DNA from 2 places in the Tepidimonas taiwanensis genome. Region 1 is predicted to be linked to the other one. Evidence: predicted binding sites of a transcription regulator. Region 1 holds the regulator's gene; the other holds the start of a gene.
What was found. The regulator sigma-54, encoded in region 1, starts transcription at its own class of promoters, with help from an activator protein. The targets are predictions, from matches to a motif close to TGGCANGNAANCTGCTTT.

Region 1 (4,763 bases):
CGGCGCGGGCAGCGTCGCGCAGCGCGGCCCAGCGAGCCGGATCGTGCGGCAGCAGCCGCTCGAACGCAAAGCGCCGCTGCCGCCCGGGGGCGTGCCGCAGCGCGATCTGCGCCGCTTCGATGACCAGCGTGCCGCTGCCACAACAGGGGTCGACAAGTGGCACCGGCGCGCCGTCGGCGTCGACGCCGGTCCAGCCGGTGGCCGCGATCACCGCCGCGGCCAGTGTCTCCTTCAGCGGCGCGTCGCCTTTGTCGATGCGCCAGCCGCGCTTGAACAGCGGCTCGCCACTGGTGTCCAGCGCCAGCGTCAGCGTCTCGGCCGTCAGGTGCACGTACAGCCGCACGTCGGGCTGGGCGGTGTCCACGCTCGGCCGCGCCCCGCGCCGCTCTCGCAACCGGTCGCACACCGCGTCCTTCACGCGCAGGCCCGCGAAGTGTAGGCTGCGCAGCGGGCTGCGCTGGGCGGTGACCTCGACCTTGATCGTCTGCCGGGGGGTGAACCAATCCTCCCACGCGACGGCGGCCGCAGCGGCGTAGATGTCGTCCTCGCGGCGGTAGGGGCCTTCCCACAGCCGGATGAGCACGCGCTGCGCGATGCGGCTGTGCAGGTTCAGGCGCAGCACCGTGTCCCAGTCACCGCGCAGCGCCACGCCCGCTCGCCCCACCCGCAGCGCGTCCATCGGCTGGCCGGTGAGGGCGGCCACCTCGTCGGCCAGAAAGGGGGCGCAGCCCCCTGCGCAGGGCAGAAACAGGTCGAGCGTGGACATCGGAAGGGGTGGGGGGTCAGAGGGATTTGCGCAGGCTGGCGGTCGGGATGCGCAGCGACTCGCGGTACTTGGCCACGGTGCGGCGCGCGCACTCGATGCCCTGCTCCTTGAGCAACTCGGCGATGCGCCCGTCGCTCAGGGGCTGGCGCGGATCCTCGGCGGCGATGAGCTGCTTGATCAGCGCCCGCACCGCGGTGCTGGAGGCGTTGCCACCCGCGTCGGTGGCCAGCCCCGAGCCGAAAAAATATTTGAACTCGTACGTGCCAAACGGCGTGGCCATGTACTTGGCGGTGGTGACGCGGCTGATGGTCGACTCGTGCAGCCCCAGTGCCTCGGCGATGTCGCGCAGCACCAGCGGGCGCATGCCCACCGCGCCATGCAGGAAGAAGTTGCGCTGGCGCTCGACGATCGCCTGCGCCACGCGCAGGATGGTGTCGAAGCGCTGCTGCAGGTTTTTGATGAACCAGCGCGCCTCCTGCAGCCGCTGCTGCAGGTCACCGTGGCGCTGGCCGCGCAGCGCCTGCGCGTACACGTCGGTCACGCGCAGGCGCGGCAGCACCGCGGGGTTGAGCTGCACGTCGCACACACCCGCGCGCACGGTGACGATCACGTCCGGCACGACGATCTGCCGCTCGGCATCGGCAAACCGCCGCCCGGGTTTGGGCTCGAGGCGCGTGAGCACCGCGAGCCCGGCGCGCACATCGGCTTCGCCCAGGCCGGTGGCCTGGGCGAGCCGCCGCGTGTCGCGCCGCGCGATCCACTCCAGCGGCTGGGCGCACAGCGCCAGCGCGGCGCGCGCCGCCGGCGTGTTGGGCAGCTCGCCGATCTGCAGCCGCAGGCATTCGCCCAGGTCGCGCGCCCCGACGCCCGCGGGCTCCATCGCCTGCAGCCACCCGAGCGCGCGGCGCAGCAGCGCCAGCACTTCATCGCGCGCATCGGGGTCCGGCGGCGCATCGTCGGGGTGGCACTGCCGCCAGAACGCGTCGCTCAACGCCTCCAGCGGCTCCGTCAGGTAGCCGTCGTCGTCCAGCGATTCGATCAGGAAGTACAGCGCCGCGCGCTCCTCGTCGCTTAGGTGCAGCGCCAGCGCCTGCCGGTGCAGGTGGTCCTGCAGCCGCTCGTGCGCGCTGGCCAGTTCGCTGGCTGCCGGACGGTTCTCGTCGTCGAGGTCGCGGCCGTCGCGGTCCAGCCCGGGGCCTTCCCACGACCAGTCCGGACCGTCGGCTCCGGGCGACTCGTCGGCACTCCAGCCGCCCGCGTCCTCGTCCAGCCGCGCGGGCCAGTCGGCCTCCACGCCCGACCGGGGCCCGGCCTCGTCCCACACCGCCGCAGTGTCCGGGGGATCGGCGTCGTCCACCGGGGCCGTCGCGCCGTCGCGCTCCTCGTCCGCCGGGGCGGCGGGCGGTGTCTCCGCGTCGTCGTCCTCCGCCCGCTCGAGAAAGGGGTTGTCGGCGAGCATCTGCTCGACTTCCTGCGTGACCTCGAGCGTGGACAGCTGCAGCAGCCGGATCGACTGCTGCAACTGGGGCGTCAACGTGAGATGCTGCGTGACGCGCAGCGCGAGTCCCGCCTTCATCGCCGCTACAGCCGGAAGTGTTCGCCCAGGTACACGCGCCGCACGTCAGCGTCGTCGACGATCTCGGCGGGGGTGCCGTGCGCGAGCACGCGGCCCTCGCTGATGATGACCGCCTGGTCACAGATGCCCAGCGTCTCGCGCACGTTGTGATCGGTGATGAGCACGCCGATGCCGCGGCCCTTGAGATAACCGATGATGCGCTGGATCTCGATGACCGCGATCGGGTCGATGCCCGCGAACGGCTCGTCCAGCAGAATGTAGCGCGGCTGCGCGGCGAGCGCGCGCGCGATCTCGACCCGCCGCCGCTCGCCGCCAGAGAGCGCTGGCGCCGGCGCGTCGCGCAGGTGGTCCACGTGCAGCTCGGCCAGCAGCGCATCGAGCCGTTCGCGCAGCACCGCTTCGGGCAGCGGGCGGCCGGCGGCGTCGCGCTGCAGCTCCAGCACGGCGCGCACGTTCTGCGCCACCGTCAGCTTGCGAAAAATCGACGCCTCCTGCGGCAGATACCCCAGCCCCAGCCGCGCGCGGCGGTGGATCGGCAGGTGCTCGGCGCGCTGTCCGTCGATCCACAGCCGGCCCGCGTCGGCGCGCACCAGACCGACGATCATGTAGAAGGAGGTCGTCTTGCCCGCGCCGTTGGGGCCGAGCAGCCCGACCACCTCGCCGCCGCGGACCTGCAGCGAGACGTCGTGCACGACAGTGCGTCGGCCGTAGCGCTTGTGCAGCCCCTCGGCGCGCAAGCAGGCGGCCGCGGCGGCGGCCGTCATGGCCGCCGCTCCAGCCGCTCGCTCGGGGCGAGCGCCGGCGGCGGGACATTGGCGGGGGATGGCTGGGTGGCCGCAGGGTCGGCGCCGCGCGGCGTCAGCGTCGCGCGCACGCGCCCTGTGCCCCCCTCGGCACCGGGCTGCCCGCGCGCGCCGTCGACGCTGAAGGTGTCGTCCCGGTTGTCGTACACGATGACGGCGCCGACCGTGCGATCGGCGAGCGCCGTGCCGCGGTAGCGGCGCAGCTCGGCCTGGCCGCGCAGCGTGACGCGATCGGCGCGCCCGTCGTATTCGATGCGCTCGGCCTCGCCCTCGATATATTCGTCCAGTCCCTCGCGCTTTTGCCGGTAGAACGCGCGCTCGGTGGCGCTGCCGGTGGCCACGCCGAACTGGTAGCCCTCTTCGTCCTGCCGCACCTCGACGCGCTGGGCGCGGATGCGGATCGTCCCCTTGGTGATGAGTACCCGTCCGGTGAAGACGCTGGTGCGCTGCGCGTCGTCGTAGCGCAGCGCGTCGGCTTCGACCTGCATGGGCGCGTCGCGGTCGGCGCGCTCGGCGTGGGCGGACACGACGGCACCCGCAGCAGCGAGCGCGGCGACGACGGCGAGGGCACGCCGCCAGGAGGGGGAACGATCGGCGGGCACGGAACTTGCTCTCCTAGGCGTGCGCCGATTGTGCCACGATTGCCCGCGGCCGCGCCGCCGCACCCCGCGGCGGGATTGCGTGGTGGGACGGCAAGCGCGGGCGGCGCGGCCGGGTCAGGCCTGGCGCGCGCGCGCGATCAGCGCGTCCGCGATGACCAGCGTGCGCGCCGCCTGGCCGGGCACCAGGTAGCGCCCGGCGATGCCCAGCGACGGGGTGGCGTCGACCTCATACGCGTCCTGCAGCTGCAGCGCGCGTTTGACCTTGCCACTGACCCCGAACGACTGGTAGGTCTGCGTGAACGCCTGCCGGTCCAGCCCCTGCTTTGCGGCCCAGTCCGCGACCACGTCCAGCGACGCGAAGCGCACCTTGTCCTCGTGCACGGCCTTGAACGCCTTCTCGTGCAAATCGTTTAGGCGGCCGAGTGCCTCCAGCGTGTAGTAGAGGCGCTGCATCGGCTCGAACGCGGCGTTGAAGCCCACCGGCACCCGGCGCACGATGACCTCCTTGGGCAGCTTGCGCATCCAGGCGGTCATCAGCGGCTCGAAGCGGTAACAGTGGATGCAGCTGTACGCAAAGAATTCCAGCACCTCGACCTGCCCCGGCCCGGCGTCCACCGGCACCGGTTTGGCCAGCCGCCGGTAGTCGCTGCCTTCGCGCAGCGCTTCCTGCGCGTGGAGAGGGGGGAGCGTGGCGGCGGCAGCGAGGCCGAGCAGGGAAGCGTGAAACTGGCGGCGTTGCATGGTAGAGGTTGTCAGGACAGGAAACAAAAACAACGGATGCTGCCTTCGAGCATACGGCCCGGGCAGCGGTTCCCGCTCAGCGCTGCACCCGCACGAGGGCGGTCTCGAACGCCTTGGCTTTGAGCCGTTCCTGCATCACCTCGGCCTCCACCCGGTTCGGGAAGGGACCCAGACGCACGCGGTGCACGCGCTGGCCGGCCTGCTCGCGTTCGCTGATTTTGGCCTCGAAGCCCTGCAGCGCAAGCCGTGCACGCAGCGCCTCGGCCTCCTCGGCG
Region 2 (4,763 bases), 1.0 Mb from region 1:
AGGGTGGCGAGCAGGTCCAGTGCGGCGTAGGCCGACCCCGCCGCCCCCACCTCCCCACCGCGTCTTGCGCGTGTGGTCGGCATCGGGGCGTCAGCGCGAGCCGTCGAGCCGCGCCATTTCGCGGCGGATCGCGGCGACGTCCGCCTCGGCACGCTCGACACGGGTGCGCAGCTCCTCCACGCGCGCCTGGTAGCGCGGAGAGTCGGTGCGCTCGTTGGCCAGGCGCGGCGGCTTGCCATCGGCGTAATCGGCGCGCGCCTGTTCGAGCCGCTCCTGCGCGCGGCGCAGCTCCTGCTCCAGGATGCGGCGCGCCTCGGCGTCGCGCTGGCGCTGCTGGTCCGGATCCACACGCTCGCTCGCACTGCGCGCGCCGCCGGCGGAGCCACCGCCCGCCTCGCCCGCACCGTTGCGCGCCCCGCCGTCCTTGGCGCCGGCCGTCGCCGCGGGGCGCGTCCCCTCCACCACCGTCAGGTTGCCGCCCTGCACCTCGCGGCAGCCGCGCGCGGCCGGATTGGGGCCAGGGCTGTTGGTGTATTCGTTGCCGCAGCGCCAAATGGTGCTGCCTTGCGCAACCGCAACCCCGACAACGTCGCTTGCAAGCCACATCGCGACTGCCATCGCACCGATGGCCGCTTTGGTCATCCCTGATAGATTGTCTGAACCCGTCATTTTCATGCACCGTTAGGACACACGACGCCACAGTATCGTTCAAAACGCAAGGGGCGGCACGTGGCCGCCCCCGGGGTGACAGAAAGCCGCCCCCATCGGGGCGGCCATCCCCATCACAAACTGAAGTACATGTCGTACTCGGTCGGGGTGACCTCGACGCGCGCACGCGTGACTTCCTGCATCTTGAGTTCGATGTAGGCGTCGAGCATGGAGTCGGTGAAGACGCCGCCCTTGGTCAGGAACGCGCGGTCCTTGTCCAGGTACTCCAGCGCCTGGTCGAGGCTGTGGCACACGGTGGGCACCAGCTTGTCCTCTTCCGGCGGCAGGTGGTACAGGTCCTTGGTCGCCGCCTCGCCCGGGTGGATTTTGTTCTCGACGCCGTCCAGCCCCGCCATCAGGAGCGCGGCAAAGCACAGGTACGGGTTGGCCATCGGGTCCGGGAAGCGCGCCTCGACGCGGCGGGCCTTCGGGTTCGCGACGTACGGAATGCGGATCGACGCCGAGCGGTTCTTGGCCGAGTACGCCAGCTTGACCGGGGCCTCGAAGTGCGGCACCAGGCGCTTGTAGCTGTTGGTCGTCGGGTTGGTGATGGCGTTGAGCGCGCGGGCGTGCTTGATGATGCCGCCGATGTAGTACAGCGCGAAATCGCTCAGCCCCGCATAGCCGTCACCGGCGAACAGGTTCTTGCCGTCCTTCCAGACCGACTGGTGCACGTGCATGCCGCTGCCGTTGTCGCCGTGATAAGGCTTGGGCATGAAGGTCGCCGTCTTGCCGTAACTGTTGGCCACGTTCCAGATGACGTACTTGAGCGTTTGCGTCCAGTCCGCGCGCTCCACCAGCGTGCTGAACTTCGTGCCGATCTCGCACTGGCCTGCGCCCGCCACCTCGTGGTGGAACACTTCCACGGGAATGCCCAACGACTCGAGGATCAGCACCATCTCGGCGCGCATGTCGTGCGTGCTGTCCACCGGCGGGACGGGGAAGTAGCCGCCCTTGGTGCGCGGACGGTGGCCGCGGTTGCCATTCTCGAACTTGGTGCCGGTGTTCCAGGGGGCCTCGTACTCCTCGATCTCGTAGAAGCAGTTGCCCGGGTTGGTGCTCCAGCGCACACCGTCGAACAGGAAAAACTCGGGTTCCGGGCCGAAGTAGGCGGTGTCGCCCAGGCCCGAGGCCTTCAGATACGCCTCGGCACGCTTGGCGATCGAGCGCGGGTCGCGGTCGTAGGCCTTGCCGTCGCTCGGCTCGATCACGTCACACTGCAGGAACAGCGTGGTCTCTTCGAAGAACGGGTCGATGTTGGCGGTGTTGGGGTCCGGCATCAGCAGCATGTCGGAGGCTTCGATGCCCTTCCAGCCCGCGATCGACGAGCCGTCGAACGCGTGGCCCGACGTGAACTTGTCCTCGCTGAAGGCGGAGATCGGCACGGTCACGTGCTGCTCCTTGCCACGGGTGTCGGTGAAGCGGAAATCGACGAACTTGACGTCGTTTTCCTTGACCATGTTCATCACGTCGGCGACGGTCTTGGCCATCAGTGTGCTCCTGCAGAGATAACGGGGGACGAAAAAGGGTCAGCAAGTCCAAGCAGTTTTCGTGCCAACACCGGTCAGCACGACAACGTAACCGTCCACGATCACGATGAACCGTTTTGGTGCGTCATGCCCTGTTTTGATGCATCGCCGCTGCGCACCAATTCGGGGCCCAGCCGCACCGACATCGCCCGCAGGCCGGTCAGCAGCGCATCATACGCCGCGCCCACCGCGTCGGCGGCCCCTTTGACGCCGAGTTCGATGTGCCGGCCGTACTCGGGGTGGTCGACACTGGGCAGGCTGAACACCTTGACCCCCGGGTGCTCGGCCTCGATGCGCTCCATCAGCGGCGTCAGGGTCGCCTCGATGCCGCCGAAAACGATCACCGAACGCTCCTGCTGCGCGTCGGCGCCGAAACGGTCGCGGTAGTGGGTGTCGAGCACCCACTCGATCATCGGCCAGGCCATGACCGGAAACCCCGGCACGAAGTGCACCGTGCCGCCCCCAGGGCCGTCGCACGAAAAGCCCGGGATGCGGTTGTACGGGTTCGGGATGATGCGCGCCCCCCGCGGAAAGACCCCCATGTTGAGCCGGTGCACGTTGTCGGGACGGTCGGGTTCGAACGGCACGCCCTGCTCGGCCGCGACCTCGCGCATGCGCTGCTCGATCAGGGCCTTCGCCTCCGGGTGCAGCACAGCCTCCACACCCAAGGCCGCCGCCGCGGCCTGGCGCGTGTGGTCGTCCGGGGTCGCGCCGATACCGCCGGTGGCAAACACCACATCGGCGCTGGCGAACGCCTGCCGCAGCACGTCGGTGATGCCGTCGCGGTCGTCGCCGACGTAGCGCGCCCAGTGCAGGCGCAACCCGCGCGCCGCCAGCAGCTCGATGACTTTGGTCAGGTGCTTGTCCTGGCGCTTGCCGGAGAGGATCTCGTCGCCGATGACGATGAGGCCGAAGCGGGAAGGGCGCGTGTGTGGGGTGGTCATGATCCAGCGGGAGGCAACGGTCGGGCGTCGACGTCGATGACGGTGTCGGCAGCGGGCGCGGACGGCGCAGACGGTGCGGTGGCCGGGCCCGGCACCGGGGTGCCGCTCAGCGCGCTTGCGGGCGATACCGCGTCGGCCCGCCGTGCCTCGTCCAGCGCCTGCAGCAGGTAGTGCGCGTACCACAGCGACGCAAACGCAAAAATGAGCGCGTATACCCAGATCGCCAGCGGCACGAGCAGCGGCGCCAGGGCGATGAACATCGCGCCGGACGCCCACAGCACGCTGGGCGCGGCGCTCAGCAGCCCGATGAGCACGCCCATCGCCAGCAGCGGCCCTCGGTGGCGCGCGACGAGCGCGCGGCGCTCCTGCACCGTCGCGTGTTCGGCCAGCGCATCGTAGGTGTAGACGCGGTACGTGAGCCAGCCCCAGATCAGCGCCGGTAGCACCAGCACCAGCGGCGGGATCAGCCAGAACGGCAGCGACACCAGCAGCATCAGCAGCGCAAGCACGGTCGACCACAGCGACCACGCCACACCGCCCCAGAAACCGCCGCCGCGGCGGCGCTGGAGGTCCGGAAACCGGCGCGCTGCGACCAGATCGACCATCGCCGGCGTCATCAGCAGCGCCACGGCCAGCAGCGACAGCACGACGATGAGCGGTGTGACGAAGACGAGCACCAGCAACGGCGCCACGACCGCGCGCAACCCGCCCAGCCCGACGCTCTCCAGCCACCCGAGCACGAACTCGACCAGCGACCAGCTCTGCAGCCACGCGAGCACGGCGTCGACCGCCTGGTCCCAGAACAGGTAGCCGAGCGCGAACGCGCCCGCCACCAGCAGCACGAGCGGCAGCAGCGACAGCGCCATCACCCGCGGGTGCAGGCAATAGGCCACGGCGCGCCAGAACGATCCCAACAACAAACGCATGAGGCGTAAGCATAACCGCCCCCCTCGGGCGGCGCGCGCCACCTCGTGTTCCTCCACGAGGGGCCCGGGACGGTAGCGATGTGGTACCAACGCTTACGATCCCATCCCATACGTGCGCGAACACGAATACCCCAGCCCGCACCCCGACCAACCCGCGGCGCTGCTCGCCGCCGTCAGCGCGTTTCTGGTCGATCCGCTCTGACGCCCGCGGCGTGCAGCGCCGCGATCTCGTCGGGCGAGAGCCAGCGCCACGCGCCGGGCGGGAGGTCCGGCGGCAACTGCACGGGCCCGATTGCGCTGCGGTGCAGGGCCTCGACCCGGTTGCCCGCCGCCGCGACCATGCGCTTGACCTGGTGGTAACGCCCCTCGGTGAGCGTCAGGCGCAGCCGGCGCTCGCCGATCACCTCCAGCGCCGCAGGCCGCACGGGCCGCGGATCGTCGCGCAACACGACCCCCTCGCGCAGGCGCGCGAGCTGCGCCGCGTCCACGGGGTGGCGACACGTCACTTCGTACACCTTGGGCACGTGATGGCGCGGCGACGACAGGCGGTGTATGAACGCGCCGTCGTCCGACAGCAAGAGCAGCCCCGTCGTGTCCTGGTCGAGCCGCCCGATCGGCTGCACCCCCCGGGTCGCGAGCCCCGGGCGCCGGCGCAG

Region 2: a site for sigma-54 is predicted at 2,248-2,265, ahead of glnA (type I glutamate--ammonia ligase). Genes of this name have one in related genera too.

Annotation. Positions count from the first base shown of each region.
Region 1 is NZ_CP083911.1:2,631,651-2,636,413, forward strand. Features, by position in the region: gene LCC91_RS12415 (THUMP domain-containing class I SAM-dependent RNA methyltransferase) at 1-766, opposite strand, end outside; gene rpoN (RNA polymerase factor sigma-54) at 783-2,342, opposite strand; gene lptB (LPS export ABC transporter ATP-binding protein) at 2,348-3,106, opposite strand; gene lptA (lipopolysaccharide transport periplasmic protein LptA) at 3,103-3,747, opposite strand; gene LCC91_RS12435 (thiol:disulfide interchange protein DsbA/DsbL) at 3,862-4,488, opposite strand; gene LCC91_RS12440 (SPOR domain-containing protein) at 4,565-4,763, opposite strand, start outside.
Region 2 is NZ_CP083911.1:1,622,649-1,627,411, forward strand. Features, by position in the region: gene glnL (nitrogen regulation protein NR(II)) at 1-83, opposite strand, end outside; gene LCC91_RS07505 (hypothetical protein) at 91-642, opposite strand; gene glnA (type I glutamate--ammonia ligase) at 783-2,198, opposite strand; gene LCC91_RS07515 (competence/damage-inducible protein A) at 2,300-3,181, opposite strand; gene LCC91_RS07520 (EI24 domain-containing protein) at 3,178-4,107, opposite strand; gene LCC91_RS07525 (16S rRNA pseudouridine(516) synthase) at 4,281-4,763, opposite strand, start outside.